One region of the Pseudomonas sp. 13B_2.1_Bac1 genome, then DNA from elsewhere that is predicted to be linked to it. Evidence: predicted binding sites of a transcription regulator. Region 1 holds the regulator's gene; each other region holds the start of a gene.

Region 1 (10,322 bases):
AGTTGCTTGACCTTCTCGGGGTTGCGCGAGATGTCTTCGAAATTCTTCGGCAGGAAGTCCACCGCACCGGCATCCAGCGCATCCAGGGTGACCCGGGCGCCTTCGTGGGTGAGCGAGGAGAACATCAACACCGGGGTCGGGCAGCGCTGCATGATGTGACGGACAGCCGTGATGCCATCCATCATCGGCATCTCGTAGTCCATGGTGATCACGTCGGGCTTCAACGCGATAGCCTGATCGATCGCCTCTTTGCCGTTGGTGGCCGTGCCGATCACTTGAATCGTTGGATCGGCGGAAAGAATTTCCGAGACGCGGCGGCGGAAGAAACCCGAATCGTCCACCACCAGGACCTTGACTACCATAAACACTCCGTTAGACGGGGCGGGCAAACCGCCCTGCCCCACCAGAATCAAATACGCCGAGCGGCGTAACGCTTGAGCATGCTCGGAACATCCAGAATCAGCGCGATCCGACCGTCACCGGTGATGGTCGCACCCGACATGCCCGGGGTTCCCTGCAGCATTTTGCCCAAAGGCTTGATGACCACTTCTTCCTGGCCCACCAGTTGATCGACCACGAAGCCGATACGCTGGGTGCCCACGGAGAGAATCACCACATGGCCTTCGCGCTGCTCTTCATGCTTGGCCGATGCCACCAGCCAGCGCTTGAGGTAGAACAGTGGCAACGCCTTGTCGCGCACGATCACCACTTCCTGGCCGTCCACCACGTTGGTGCGCGACAGGTCGAGGTGGAAAATTTCGTTGACGTTGACCAGCGGGAAGGCGAACGCCTGGTTGCCCAGCATCACCATCAGGGTCGGCATGATCGCCAGGGTCAACGGCACCTTGATGACGATCTTCGAACCCTGGCCCTTGGTCGAGTAGATGTTGATCGAGCCGTTGAGCTGGCTGATCTTGGTCTTCACCACGTCCATGCCGACGCCACGGCCGGACACGTCGGAAATCTCGGTCTTGGTCGAGAAGCCTGGGGCGAAGATCAGGTTGTAGCACTCGGTGTCGGTCAGGCGGTCGGCGGCGTCCTTATCCATCACGCCGCGCTTGACCGCGATATTGCGCAGGATGGTCGGGTCCATGCCCTTGCCGTCATCGGTGATCGACAGCAGGATGTGGTCACCCTCCTGCTCGGCCGCCAGAATCACTTTGCCGTTGCGCGACTTGCCCGAAGCTTCGCGCTCTTCCGGGGTTTCGACGCCGTGGTCGACGGCGTTGCGCACCAAGTGGACCAGCGGATCGGCCAGGGCCTCGACCAGGTTCTTGTCGAGGTCGGTCTCTTCGCCCACCAGTTCCAGGTTGATCTCTTTCTTGAGCTGGCGTGCCAGGTCGCGAACCAGACGCGGGAAGCGCCCGAAGACTTTCTTGATCGGCTGCATCCGCGTCTTCATCACGGCGGTCTGCAGGTCGGCGGTGACCACGTCGAGGTTCGACACGGCCTTTTGCATGGCTTCATCGCCACTGCTCAGGCCCAGGCGCACGAGGCGGTTACGCACCAGCACCAGTTCGCCGACCATGTTCATGATGTCGTCCAGGCGCGCGGTATCGACCCGCACGGTGGTTTCGGCTTCACTGGCCGGCTTCTCGGCCACGGCAGCGGCCGGCGCGCGAGCAGCAGCCGGGGCGGCGGCAGGTGCCGGGGCCGGTTTGGCAGCAGGTGCAGCGGCCTTGGCCGGCGCCGGTTTTGCCGCCACCGGGGTGGCGGTCGCGGCGGCAGCCGGAGCCACTTCGCTGAACTTGCCCTTGCCGTGCAATTCGTCGAGCAGGGATTCGAACTCGTGGTCGCTGATCAGACCGTCGCCCGCAGGTTCTGCCGCAGCGGCCGGCGCAGTGGCAGTCGCGGCGACTTCCGGCAAGGCGTCGGCCGCGAAGGTACCTTTGCCATGCAGTTGGTCGAGCAGTGCTTCGAATTCGTCATCGGTGATGTCGGTGCTGGTCGACGCGGCAGGCGCATCCGCAGCGGCGGCAGGGGCCACGGCGTCGGCCGCGAACTGGCCTTTGCCGTGCAGCTGGTCGAGCAGGGATTCAAATTCTGCGTCGGTAATGTCTTCGCTGGTCGGCGCTTGTGGCGCGGCTGCAGCAGGCGCTTCAGCCTCGGCTTTCACCGCATTGAGGGAGTTGAGCAACTGCTCGAACTCGCTGTCCGTCACATCCGCTTCAGGCTCTGCCACAGGCGCAGGCTCAGCTTGCGCCACGGGCGCTGCCGAGGTGTCTGCCGGTTCTGCCAGGCGCGCCAGGGCGGCGAGCAGTTCCGGGGTGGCCGCAGTGATCGGGGCACGTTCGCGGACTTCGCTGAACATGCCGTTGACCGCATCCAGTGCTTCGAGAATCACGTCCATCAATTCCGAGTCAACGTGACGCTCACCCTTGCGCAGGATGTCGAACACGTTCTCGGCGATGTGGCAGCACTCCACCAGCTCATGGAGCTGGAGGAAGCCGGCGCCCCCTTTTACAGTGTGAAAACCGCGAAAAATTGCATTGAGCAGGTTCGCATCATCCGGACGGCTTTCCAGCTCGACCAGTTGCTCGGACAGTTGCTCTAAAATTTCGCCGGCCTCTACAAGGAAATCCTGAAGGATTTCTTCATCGGCGCCGAAGCTCATGTGGGTGCTCCTTAGAAGCCTAAACTGGATAACAGGTCATCTACGTCATCCTGACCTGACACAACGTCTTCACGTTTATCGGCATGAATCTGCGGACCTTCACCCTTGGCGAGATGTTTTTGTGGATCTTTTTCCGAGAGGATCGCTTCACGGTCATGTTCGATGCCGGCAAAACGGTCTACCTGGCCGGCCATGAGCACCAGTTTGAGCAGGTTGCTTTCCACTTCGGTGACCAACTGGGTCACACGCTTGATCACCTGGCCGGTGAGGTCCTGGTAATCCTGGGCCAGCAGAATGTCATTGAGGTTGCTGGAAACCGTGCGGTTTTCCTGCTCGCTGCGTGACAAGAATCCGTCGACCCGACGCGCCAGTTCACGAAACTCCTCAGCCCCCACTTCGCGGCGCATGAAGCGGCCCCAATCGTGGCTCAGGGCCTGGGCTTCGGTGGCCATGCCATTGACCAGAGGCGTGGCGTTTTCCACCAGGTCCATGGTGCGGTTGGCCGCCGCTTCAGTCAGCCTGACCACATAGGACAGGCGTTCGGTCGCGTCGGTGATTTGCGAAATTTCTTCGGCCTGGGGCATGTGCGGGTCAATCTGGAAATTGACAATCGCACTGTGCAGCTCGCGTGTGAGCTTGCCCACTTCCTGATACAGGCCGCGGTCACGGGTCTGGTTGAGCTCATGGATTAACTGCACCGCGTCGCCGAACTGGCCTTTTTCAAGGCTGTCGACCAACTGGTGAGCATGCTTTTTCAGGGTCGACTCAAAGTCTCCCTGTGACGTTTCTTTATGCTCCATAGCTCCCCCGCGATGGCATTAGCCGTGGATGCGTTCGAAGATTTTTTCGATCTTCTCTTTCAAGGCCAATGCAGTGAATGGCTTGACCACGTAACCGTTGACCCCGGCTTGGGCGGCTTCGATGATCTGCTCACGCTTGGCTTCGGCGGTCACCATCAGCACGGGAAGGCTGCGCAGTTTTTCGTCGGCGCGCACATGGCGCAGCAAGTCGATACCGGTCATGCCCGGCATGTTCCAGTCCGTTACCAGAAAGTCGATGCTCCCGCTGTTGAGGATCGGAATCGCCGTAATGCCGTCATCCGCCTCGACCGTGTTAGTGAACCCAAGGTCACGCAACAGGTTTTTTATGATCCGCCGCATCGTTGAGAAGTCATCAACGATGAGGATTTTCATGTTCTTGTCCAATTCGACCTCCAAGCAGTCTTAAACGCGCCCAGCACCTGGACGCGCCATTTCAATCAACAGGCATTACACAAAAAGGACTGCCGGGGGCACCACGGGCCGATCCCGCGAGGGTCAATCACCCTCGCGGTGTGGTTTGCAGTGCTCCCCAACACTGCCTGTCAGCGCGCTCGCCACTCTCCCAAACGCCCCCGCAAGCGGGCTGCGCACTGGCTGTGCAACTGGCTGACCCGCGATTCGCTGACCCCCAGGACCTCACCGATTTCCTTGAGGTTCAGCTCTTCGTCGTAGTACAGCGCCAACACCAGTCGCTCACGCTCCGGCAAATTGGCAATCGCGTCCGCCAACGCACCCTGGAAGCGTTCATCCTCCAGGTCGCGCGACGGCTCCAGATGAGCACTCGCGCCGTCCTCGTGCAGCCCTTCGTGTTCGCCGTCCTGCAACAGGTCGTCGAAACTGAACAGGCGGCTGCCCAAGGTATCGTTCAAAATCCCGTAGTAATCGTCGAGACTCAATTGGAGTTCGGCCGCAACTTCGTGATCTTTAGCGTCGCGACCGGTTTTTGCTTCAATTGCGCGAATTGCGTCACTGACCATGCGCGTATTGCGATGCACCGAACGCGGCGCCCAGTCACCTTTACGCACTTCATCGAGCATCGCGCCACGGATGCGGATACCCGCATACGTCTCGAAACTCGCGCCCTTGCTCGCGTCGTATTTGGTCGACACTTCGAGCAGGCCGATCATGCCCGCCTGGATCAGGTCTTCGACCTGGACGCTGGCGGGCAGGCGTGCCAGCAAGTGATAAGCGATGCGCTTGACCAGCGGCGCATAGCGCTCAATCAATTCACCCTGGCTGTCACGTGCCGATTTCTTGTAAAGGTTGTAGCCGCTGGATGTCATAGCACCGGTCCTGCGCTCGTCTGATGCACCAATCGCTCGACGAAAAACTCCAGATGCCCCCGAGGGTTGGCAGGCAACGGCCAGGTATCGACCTTCTGGGCAATAGCCTTGAACGCCAAGGCGCATTTGGAACGAGGGAACGCTTCGTAGACTGCACGCTGCTTTTGCACAGCCTTGCGTACACACTCGTCGTAGGGAACTGCGCCGACGTATTGTAAGGCGACATCGAGGAAGCGATCCGTGACCTTGGTCAACTTGGCGAACAGATTGCGCCCTTCCTGTGGACTCTGGGCCATGTTCGCCAGCACGCGGAAGCGGTTCATGCCGTAGTCACGGTTAAGCAGTTTGATCAGGGCATAGGCGTCGGTGATCGAGGTGGGTTCATCGCAGACCACCAACAGGACTTCCTGCGCAGCGCGCACGAAGCTGACCACGGACTCGCCAATCCCGGCGGCGGTGTCGATCACCAGCACGTCGAGGTTGTCGCCGATATCGCTGAACGCCTGGATCAGGCCGGCATGCTGCGCCGGGCTCAGGTGCACCATGCTCTGGGTGCCGGAGGCGGCCGGCACGATGCGGATACCGCCAGGGCCCTGCAGCAGCACGTCGCGCAGCTCGCAGCGCCCTTCGATCACATCGGCAAGCGTGTGTTTGGGCGTCAGCCCCAGCAGAACGTCGACGTTCGCCAGCCCCAGGTCAGCATCCAGCAGCATGACGCGACGGCCAAGCTCTGCCAGGGCCAGGGACAAATTCACTGACACGTTAGTTTTCCCGACGCCACCTTTGCCGCCGGTCACCGCGATCACCTGTACGGGATGCATGCTGCCCATTTTATTTCTTTACCTTGTCTTGCTTAGACGCAGGCTACATGGCTTGGCCGCGTGAATCGCTTGCAGACCATCGATGTAGGTACATTTCACGGTGTTCATCCTGCCCTCAACCCACCCGCTTTGCCGGGCTGTGATAGAGGTCGGCGAACATATCGGCCATCGCTTCCTCGCTAGGCTCTTCTTGCATTTGCACGCTGACTGCACGGCTGACCAACTGATGACGGCGCGGCAGATGCAGATCATCCGGAATCCGCGGGCCGTCGGTCAGGTAGGCGACCGGCAACTCATGACTGATGGCCAGGCTCAACACCTCGCCCAGGCTCGCGGTTTCGTCGAGCTTGGTGAGGATGCAGCCGGCCAGGCCGCAGCGTTTGTAGCTATGGTACGCAGCGGTAAGAACCTGTTTCTGGCTGGTGGTTGCAAGCACCAGGTAATTTTTCGACTTGATGCCGCGCCCGGCCAGGCTTTCCAGCTGCATGCGCAACGCCGGGTCGCTGGCTTGCAGGCCGGCGGTGTCGATCAACACCACGCGCTTGCGCAGCAGCGGGTCGAGGGCGTTGGCCAGGGATTGGCCCGGGTCGACATGGGTCACCGACACATTGAGGATCCGGCCCAAGGTCTTGAGCTGTTCCTGGGCACCAATACGGTAGCTGTCCATGCTCACCAGCGCGATATTCTGCGCGCCGTACTTGAGCACGTAACGGGCGGCCAGCTTGGCCAGGGTGGTGGTCTTGCCCATGCCGGCAGGGCCGACCATGGCGATCACACCGCCCTCTTCCAGCGGCTCGATTTCCGGGGTGACGATCATCCGCGCCAAGTGGGCCAGCAACATGCGCCAGGCCTGGCGAGGTTCTTCGATTTCAGTGGTCAGGGCCAGCAGGTCGCGCGACAACGGGCCGGACAGGCCGATGCGTTGCAGGCGACGCCACAGGTTGGCCTGTTGCGGCTTGCTGCCTTGCAGCTGGTTCCAGGCGAGGGAGCCGAGTTGCACTTCCAGCAGCTCGCGCAGGCCATTGAGTTCAAAGCGCATCGAGTCGAACACGCGCTGGTCGACTGCGGCGGCCGGGGCCGGCGCTGCAGGACGCGGGGGTTCAACGAAGGTAGGCTCGACCAGCGGCTCGGCAGCGGTCAGCGGCAGGCCGGCGAACAACTGGCGGTTGGTAGTGGCGTCGCTGTCGCCACGCATGCTCAGTTCGGCCTGGGCCGAGACAATGCGCGAGGCCGTCTTGCGCAGCTCGTCTTCGAGTTCCATGTTCGGGACGCGCGGGGCCAGGGCCTGGGGAGTGTAATCCAGGGCAGCCGTCAGCTCGACACCGCCGGCAATACGACGGTTACCGATAATCGCGGCGTCGGCGCCCAGCTCATCACGAACCAGTTTCATGGCCTGACGCATATCGGCGGCGAAAAAACGCTTAACTTGCATAACCCACTACCCTCAGCCGTTGGGCCCTACTGTCGCGACGATAGTCACTTGCTTGTTGTCAGGAATTTCCTGATAAGCCAAAACGTGCAAATTCGGTACTGCCAGGCGCCCAAACCGCGACAACATCGCCCGGACGGGGCCGGCCACCAGCAGGATCACTGGTTGGCCCTGCATTTCCTGGCGCTGCGCGGCATCGATCAACGAACGCTGCAGCTTCTCAGCCATGCTTGGCTCCAGCAGAACGCCCTCTTCCTGGCCTTGTCCTGCCTTCTGAATACTATTGAGCAATATTTGTTCCAACCTTGGTTCCAAGGTGATCACAGGCAGCTCAGAGTCAAGCCCTACAATGCTTTGGACGATTGCGCGCGACAATCCGACGCGCACTGCAGCCACCAGGGCGGCAGTATCTTGACTCTTGGCGGCATTGTTGGCGATAGCCTCGGCAATGCTGCGGATATCGCGTACCGGCACCTGCTCGGCCAGCAACGCCTGCAGGACCTTGAGCAGTTGCGAGAGCGACAGCACGCCCGGCACCAGTTCCTCGGCGAGTTTTGGCGAGGCTTTGCCGAGCAAACCCATCAATTGCTGGACTTCTTCGTGGCCGATCAGCTCATGGGAGTGCTTGTACAGAATCTGGTTGAGGTGGGTGGCGACCACGGTACTCGCGTCCACCACGGTGTACCCCAGGGACTGCGCCTGGCTGCGCTGGCTGATTTCGATCCACACCGCGTCCAGACCAAAAGCCGGATCTTTGGCGGTAATGCCGTTGAGACTGCCGAATACCTGCCCCGGGTTGATCGCCAGTTCGCGATCCGGGTAGATCTCGGCTTCGGCCAGGATCACCCCCATCAGGGTCAGGCGGTAGGCGCTGGGGGCCAGGTCGAGGTTGTCGCGGATATGCACGGTGGGCATCAGGAAGCCCAGGTCCTGCGAGAGCTTTTTGCGCACCCCCTTGATCCGCGCGAGCAATTGGCCACCCTGGTTACGGTCGACCAGCGGGATCAGGCGGTAGCCGACTTCCAGGCCGATCATGTCGATCGGGGTCACGTCGTCCCAGCCCAACTCCTTGGTTTCCTGGGCCCGGGCCGGCGACGGCAGCAGTTCCTGCTGGCGCGCGATTTCCTGCTGGGCCTGGACCTTGACCGCGTTCTGCTTCTTCCAGAACAGGTAGGCACCGCCGGCCGCCATGGCCGCCATGCTCAGGAACGACACGTGGGGCATGCCTGGCACGATGCCCATGATCGCCATGATGCCCGCCGCCACGGCCAGGGCCTTGGGCGAGGCGAACATTTGGCGACTGATCTGCTTGCCCATGTCTTCGGAGCCCGAAGCACGGGTCACCATGATCGCGGCAGCTGTGGATAACAACAGTGATGGCAATTGCGCCACTAAACCGTCACCAATGGTCAGCAAGGCGTAAACCTTGCCGGCATCGCCGAAGGTCATGCCGTGCTGGAAGATCCCGACCGCCATGCCGCCGATCAGGTTGATGAACAGAATCAGCAGGCCGGCGATGGCGTCACCGCGCACGAATTTGCTGGCACCGTCCATGGAGCCGTAGAACTCGGCTTCCTGGGCCACTTCCAGACGGCGCGACTTGGCCTGGTTCTGGTCAATGAGGCCGGCGTTGAGGTCGGCGTCGATGGCCATCTGTTTGCCGGGCATGGCGTCGAGGGTAAAGCGCGCGCTCACCTCGGAAATCCGCCCGGCGCCCTTGGTCACCACCACGAAGTTGATGATCATCAAGATCGCGAAGACCACGATACCCACCACGTAGTTGCCGCCGATCACCACCTCACCGAAGGCCTGGATCACCTTGCCGGCGGCGGCGTGGCCGTCCTGGCCGTGGAGCATTACCACGCGCGTCGACGCCACGTTGAGCGCCAGGCGCAACAGGGTCGCCACCAGCAGGATGGTCGGGAATACCGCAAAATCCAGCGGTCGCAGGGCGTATACGCAGACCAGCAACACCACCACGGACAGGGCAATGTTGAAGGTGAAGAACACGTCCAGCAGGAACGGCGGCATCGGCAACATCATCATTGCCAGCATCACCAGCAACAACAACGGCACACCCAGATTGCCTCGCGAGAGGTCAGTCAGGGTCGTACGGGCCGTGCCGAGCATTTGAGAGCGATCCACCACCGGTATTCCTCGTTTCCTTGAAGCAAACTTTTGACGCCGGGAGGCGTCCTGGAGGCGGTATTGCAAGAAGCCTTCCAACTTTGGTTTCAGGGCGACGATCGTCGAGGGGAACGCGTTTCAAATGCAGGAGCTTGCCTACGGTGGCGGTGTGTCAGCCACCTGAAGGGCCAGGCTGAGCTCAGTCATCGCAGGCAAGCCAGCTCCCACATTATTGGTCGGTGAACACACCGCCAACAGCCAGGCATGCATGCCGCTAGATAAGTTTGATATGGAACGCATACACCCCTTGGGGGCAATGGATCCTCGCGAATTGCACGCGCAAGCCTTTCTTGAGCCAGATGCCAGCTGAGCTGGTGCGATCCACATGCACCGGCTCATCATCGCCATCCAGCGCAATCAGGCCTTTTCCGGTTTTTCGGCTGTAGGATTTGATCGTGCCCATCACCGCTTCCATCACTACGCCCTCTACATCGCTGGATGACCTGTGCACAGTAGGGAGCCATGGAAGCGCGAGAGGACGGCGCTGGCTACTGTCAAAGTTGACAGGTAGACGAGGGTTGCCGACGAGTGGTAGCGGATGCGGCGGGCGGGCTTGTTGTAGCGAACGCACTCACTGTGGCGAGCGGGCTTGCCCCGCGTTGGGCTGCGGAGCAGCCCTGAAACCTGGCGACTCGGTCTGACTGTTAGACCGCGGTGGCTGGATTGGGAGCGCTTCGCACTCCAACGCGGGGCAAGCCCGCTCGCCACAACAAGCCTTATCACCACAAAAAGCCCGCTCCCCACAAAGCGCGCATCAGCCGAGCAGTCAGGAATCGCGGCGCAGCTCCGGCGGGATGGGCAGGTCCTTGAGCGGATCGGGCCGCTTGCCCTTGCCCGCGCGGTACTGGCGAATCTGATAGACATACGCCAACACCTGGGCCACGGCCAGGTACAGCCCGGCGGGGATTTCCTGGTCGAGGTCGGTGGAGTAGAAGATCGATCGCGCCAGCTCCGGCGATTCCAGCAGCAGGATGTCGTTGGCCACGGCGATTTCGCGGATTTTAAGCGCGGTGAAGTCGCTGCCCTTGGCCAGCAGCATCGGCGCGCCGCCCTTCTCCGGGTCGTATTTGAGGGCCACGGCGTAGTGCGTCGGGTTGGTGATGACCACGTCGGCGTCGGGCACCGAGGCCATCATCTTGCGCTGCGACATTTCCCGCTGCAGCTGGC
Region 2 (2,692 bases), on a different contig from region 1:
TGTACTCGGTAATGATCACGAACGGATTCTCGCGGTCCTGCAGGGCCGGCGAACCGGTGGCCAGCGCCAGGTCGAGAATCGGGATGGTCGCGCCGCGGATGTTGGCGACGCCGCACACCACGGGACTGGACTTGGGCATGATCGTCAGCTTGGGGCACTGCAACACTTCCCGCACCTTGAACACGTTGATGCCATACAACTGTTTGCCATCCAGGCGAAAAAGCAACAACTCCAGGCGATTCTGCCCTACCAGCTGTGTCCGCTGGTTTACTGAATCCATTACTCCTGCCATGCCTTTACTCCTACGCTAAAACCTTTGGCCTGTTCCCTAAAGGGCAGACGCGCACCCAACACTAAACGGCACGAGCTTTGCAATTTACAGATCATGGATATTAAAACGACAGTTTCCCGACGCCCCGGCTCCCCACGGTACTGCAGATTGCTCTGCGTCTCGATGGCATTGCTCGCCTTGAGCCTGGGAACCACGGCCCGCGCCGATAACGTCACATTGCCTGATCTACTTATCGGCGTCACTCAGGGCTTTCTTGAGTTCACTGTAGAAGATTATCTGGCGACCACCCAGACGCCCGGGCGTTATGAAATCCAGGTCAGCCAGCTCGATCCGCGCCTGCGCATGCCAATGTGCGACAAGGAATTGACAGCCACCCTGGAAAGTCCCGCCCAGCCCATCGGCCGCGTGACGGTGAAAGTTCGCTGCGAAGGCGCCTCGCCCTGGACCGTGTTCGTGCCGGCGCAGGTCAAATTGTTCCGGGATGTGGTGGTGGTGGCCCGCCCGCTGAAACGCACTGGCATCATCGGTTTCGAGGACGTTGTCCTACGCGAACGCGACATCAGCATGATCAATCAGGGCTACCTGACCTCCCTCGACCAGGCCGTCGGACAAAAATTGACCCGACCAGTGGTCACCGACCAGGTCATTACCCTGGTGCACCTGGAGCAGGCGGAGGTGATCCGCAAGGGCGACCAGGTGGTGATTTCCGCCAGCAGCGGCGCGCTGCAGGTAAAGATGCCAGGCGAGGCGCTGTCCAATGGCGGCATGAGCGAGCAGATCCGGGTGAAGAACCTCAACTCGAACCGGGTGATCAAGGCGCGGGTGACGGCACCCGGTCAAGTGGAGGTGGCTCTATAGACCGCTGGTATCGGACGCCGGCTTTTCCTACACTGTGGGTTGGGTGCCGGCCTGTGCAGTTTATTGTCAATTGCGCCTAAAGTTTGTCCGGGTATGGCCGAAAACATGGCAAGCGTCCAAATACCCAGAGGTTTTTTATCATGGTCATCGATTTCAGTCGTTTGAATAACACCCCGGCAACGTCAGGCCCTACGCGTACCAGCGGTACCAAGGACAGCGTAGAAGCCAAGGCCCAGCCACTGCCCGCGAAGGCAGAACAGGCGAGCGCCAGCCAGAGCGGGGAATCCGTACACCTGAGCAATGAGGCTCAACAGTTGCAGAAGGTCACTGACTCGCTGCGCGATCAACCGGTAGTCAATAAAGCCCGCGTGGCCGAATTGAAACAGGCAATCGCCGATGGCAGCTATAAAGTCGACAGCAACCGTGTAGCCAGCAAGCTGCTTAATTTCGAAGCCGAGCGCTAGGCAAAGGCCTGCGCCGGGCTTTTGGACGCTTAAACCCCAAGGCCAGCCATGCATCACGACGAACATTTGCTTCAACTGATCATTGATGATCTAGCGCCGACGCAACACTTGCTCGAGCTGCTGAAAGAAGAATCCCTGGCACTCTTCGGCCGGGACATGCCCTTGCTGGAAGAAATTCTGGCGCGCAAACAATCGCTGATTGTCCTGCTGGAACAGCACGGCAAAAAACGCAGCGAAATCCTCATCAGCCTTGGCCTGCCGGCAGACCATGATGGCCTGGCACAATTGGCCAGCCACTCCTCGGTCGGCGATCAATTGCTGGCCCAGAGCAAAGAACTCAATCAATTGCTCGCCCAGTGCCAGGAAGCCAACCTGCTCAACGGTCAGTCGATCCAGCTTCAGCAAGCTACGACCGCCAACCAGTTGCGTATACTTCACGGCGGTGAGCCTCCGGCGCTTTACAACGCCCAGGGATCCACCTCGCGCCTGGTCAAGCCAAGCACCCGCAGCCAAGCCTGATGCCCGTTTACCGCGCGGCCTATCCAAGTCGCGCCACATACTGGCAAAATGCCTGCTCTTGCGTGTAGTCGTATTTTGTCTGGAGATGGAAGAACCGTGTTCAACGCCCTTAATGCGGAAGATGCCCCGCAGCCACCCAAGGTCCTCACCACGCCTCTGGAAATCGCCGGCACCTTGCGGATGCTGCAAGAAAGCCATGACCCGCTGATCATCACCTTCCACGAACGCAGCCAACGCTTCCAGAGTTACCTGGTGGATGTCGACCGCGAGGGCGGCACCCTGGCCCTGGACGAAATGATCCCGCGTGACGGCGAACGCCACCTTGAAAACGGTGAGCCGTTCCGCATCGAAGGCTTCCACGACGGCGTGCGCGTTGCGTGGGAAAGCAACGGCGCCATGAGTATCAGCGAAAAGGATGGCCACCGCATCTACACCGGCAGCTTGCCCGACGAGGTGGTTTACCATCAGCGTCGCAACGCTTTCCGGGCCGCCTTGAAGCTGGCCCAACTGGTCAACATCGAACTGGGCGGCGAGAAACTCAAGGCGCCGATCAGTGGCA
Region 3 (2,692 bases), on a different contig from region 1:
CCGTTGCGGTAGGTCAGTTCCAGGTATTGCGGCTTGTCGGGTGCGTTCTCCGGGGAGACGGTCCAACGCCACATGTCTTCTTCGTGCTCGGTCCAGGTGTCTTCCAGCACGCCGCCTTCATAGGAGATGTGCAGCAGGTTGGCATCCATCGAGTACGGGGACTTCTTCTTGCCGTGACGCTCGATCGGGATCGCATGCTTTTCAGCGTAATCCATCAGCTTTTCACGCGACAGCAGGTCCCACTCACGCCAAGGGGCAATCACTTTGACGCCTGGCTTGAGGGCGTAGGCGCCCAATTCGAAGCGCACCTGGTCGTTGCCCTTGCCGGTAGCGCCATGGGAAATGGCGTCGGCGCCGGTTTCGTTGGCGATTTCAATCAGGCGCTTGGCGATCAGCGGACGTGCGATGGAAGTACCCAGCAGGTACTCGCCTTCGTAGACGGTGTTGGCGCGAAACATCGGGAAGACGAAATCGCGGACGAATTCTTCGCGCAGGTCGTCAATGTAGATCTCTTTCACGCCCATGGCTTGCGCCTTGGCACGTGCAGGTTCGACCTCTTCGCCCTGACCCAGGTCAGCGGTGAAGGTCACCACTTCACAGTTATAAGTATCCTGCAGCCACTTGAGGATCACCGAAGTGTCCAGGCCGCCGGAATACGCGAGAACGACCTTGTTTACGTCGGCCATGCCATCACTCCACGGGGTTGTACGGAAAGCCGTCGATTCTACCGACCAAAACCGTGAATTTACAGAGGCGCGACAGCAAATGAAGATAAAGCGACAGATTATGTCGAGTGAGCGACCGATGGTCGCATCACAGGGACGGGCTTATGATGTGTGTGCCGGGTTGCTCGGCGCAGTAGCCTGGGGCGCCGGCTTCTCGGGAGCGGCCCCGCGCTCCAGCTGAATATTCACGCGGCGGTTGCGCGCCCGGTTGGCCGCATTGGTGTTGGGTGCCAAGGGATAGCTTTCGCCGTGGAAACGCATGGTGATCTGCGACTCCTGGATACCATTGGCCTTGAAGTAATCCATCACCGCCAACGCGCGGCGGCGCGAGACATCGCGGTTGGTGAGGCGATTGCCACTGTTGTCCGAATGCCCGTTCAACTCGATATGGTTGACGGTGGGGTCGGCCTTCATGAACGCAAGAATCACCGACAGTTTTTTCTTCGCAGCCGCATCCAGCTCGATGCCGCCACCGGGGAAACCGACTTCGGTCTGCTTGACCTGATCGTAATTCATCGGCAGCAACTTGGTGGTACACAACTGATAGTCGTTGTAGGCCTTGTTGAATTTCACCGGCAACAGGCGAATTTCCGAATAGCCGCCTTCGCGCCCGTAATGCCGCACGGTCGGGCTACGTCCTTCCAGCAAACCGGTGAACAAGCGCCCGGCCTGGGCCTGAGAGCTGTTGAAGAGTACATCGCCACTGCCTGCCCGCACCGCCCCGAGGTTGATATCGCCCCGGCCCGGTTGCCAAGGGGCAGCCGCCGCCAGCAACGTGGCAGAGCCCGCGCCCAGCGCGCCGCTGTAGGCTTTCAGACGAAATGTTGCCTGCTCGCCAGCCCGGCGCACGAACTCACCCGAGCCGAAATCAGTGATTGGCTGGGTCAGGCGGCACTCGAACTGATCGCCTTCCACCTTCCACTCAATGTTCTCCAGACGTGTCTGGAACGTGAGGGCCATCGCAGGCAGGCTGGCGAACACACTGAGCAGGGCTAGGTAATGCTGGCGCACGGAAGGCTCCACTGGTTTCTACAACACTTCAAAGCGTCATACATCGTTAAGGCATACCTAGGGCTATCGGTTGCATCCGGCAAAACTTGATAGCGAGTGCCTGCAAGAGTCTTTTCCGGTAGCATTCCCACCAGATTGACCCGCCTGGAATCCCCAATGTCCGACCGCCTGACCCTGCTGCGTCCCGACGACTGGCATATTCATCTTCGCGATGGTGCTGCGTTGCCTCAAACCGTGGCCGATGTAGCGCGCACGTTTGGCCGCGCCATCATCATGCCCAACCTGGTACCTCCGGTGCGCAACGCCGCTGAAGCCGACGCCTATCGCCAGCGTATCCTCGCTGCGCGGCCGGCCGGCAGCCGCTTTGAACCGTTGATGGTGCTCTATCTCACCGACCGCACCCAGCCTGAAGAGATTCGCCAGGCCAAGGCCAGCGGTTTCGTGCACGCCGCCAAGCTGTACCCGGCGGGCGCGACCACCAACTCCGATTCCGGCGTGACCAGTATCGACAAGATCCTGCCGGCCATCGAAGCCATGGCGGAAGTCGGCATGCCGCTGCTGATCCACGGCGAAGTGACCCGTGGTGATGTCGACGTGTTCGATCGCGAGAAGATCTTCATCGACGAGCACATGCGCCGCGTGGTCGAGCTGTTCCCGACCCTGAAGGTGGTGTTCGAACACATCACCACGGCCGATGCGGTGCAGTTCGTCACTGAGGCTTCGGCCAATGTGGGCGCGACCATCACTGCGCATCACCTGCTCTACAACCGCAACCACATGCTGGTGGGCGGGATTCGGCCGCATTTCTATTGCCTGCCGATTCTCAAGCGCAACACCCATCAGGTCGCCCTGCTGGATGCAGCGACCAGCGGTAATCCGAAGTTCTTCCTCGGCACCGACTCCGCGCCCCATGCCCAACACGCCAAGGAAGCCGCGTGTGGCTGTGCCGGCTGCTA

The links. The regulator FliA, encoded in region 1, starts transcription of late flagellar genes. The targets are predictions, from matches to a motif close to CTAAAGTTTNNNNNNNNNNNGCCGNTAA.
Region 2: flgM (flagellar biosynthesis anti-sigma factor FlgM) is a predicted target of FliA. The motif match lies at 1,227-1,254, and genes of this name have one in related genera.
Region 3: NTD80_RS04890 (flagellar protein MotY) is a predicted target of FliA. The motif match lies at 1,800-1,827, and genes of this name have one in related genera.

Annotation. Positions count from the first base shown of each region.
Region 1 covers NZ_JANLOH010000114.1:50,248-60,569, forward strand. The annotation lists gene NTD80_RS29810 (chemotaxis response regulator protein-glutamate methylesterase) at 1-362, opposite strand, end outside; gene NTD80_RS29815 (chemotaxis protein CheA) at 410-2,614, opposite strand; gene NTD80_RS29820 (protein phosphatase CheZ) at 2,626-3,414, opposite strand; gene NTD80_RS29825 (chemotaxis response regulator CheY) at 3,433-3,807, opposite strand; gene fliA (RNA polymerase sigma factor FliA) at 3,978-4,718, opposite strand; gene fleN (flagellar synthesis regulator FleN) at 4,715-5,548, opposite strand; gene flhF (flagellar biosynthesis protein FlhF) at 5,655-6,971, opposite strand; gene flhA (flagellar biosynthesis protein FlhA) at 6,984-9,098, opposite strand; gene NTD80_RS29850 (cold shock domain-containing protein) at 9,370-9,570, opposite strand; gene flhB (flagellar biosynthesis protein FlhB) at 9,922-10,322, opposite strand, start outside.
Region 2 covers NZ_JANLOH010000043.1:19,106-21,797, reverse strand. The annotation lists gene NTD80_RS09865 (chemotaxis protein CheV) at 1-292, opposite strand, end outside; gene flgA (flagellar basal body P-ring formation chaperone FlgA) at 386-1,150, shown strand; gene flgM (flagellar biosynthesis anti-sigma factor FlgM) at 1,291-1,614, shown strand; gene NTD80_RS09850 (flagella synthesis protein FlgN) at 1,663-2,133, shown strand; gene NTD80_RS09845 (flagellar brake protein) at 2,230-2,692, shown strand, end outside.
Region 3 covers NZ_JANLOH010000022.1:12,574-15,265, forward strand. The annotation lists gene NTD80_RS04885 (argininosuccinate synthase) at 1-686, opposite strand, end outside; gene NTD80_RS04890 (flagellar protein MotY) at 828-1,736, opposite strand; gene pyrC (dihydroorotase) at 1,893-2,692, shown strand, end outside.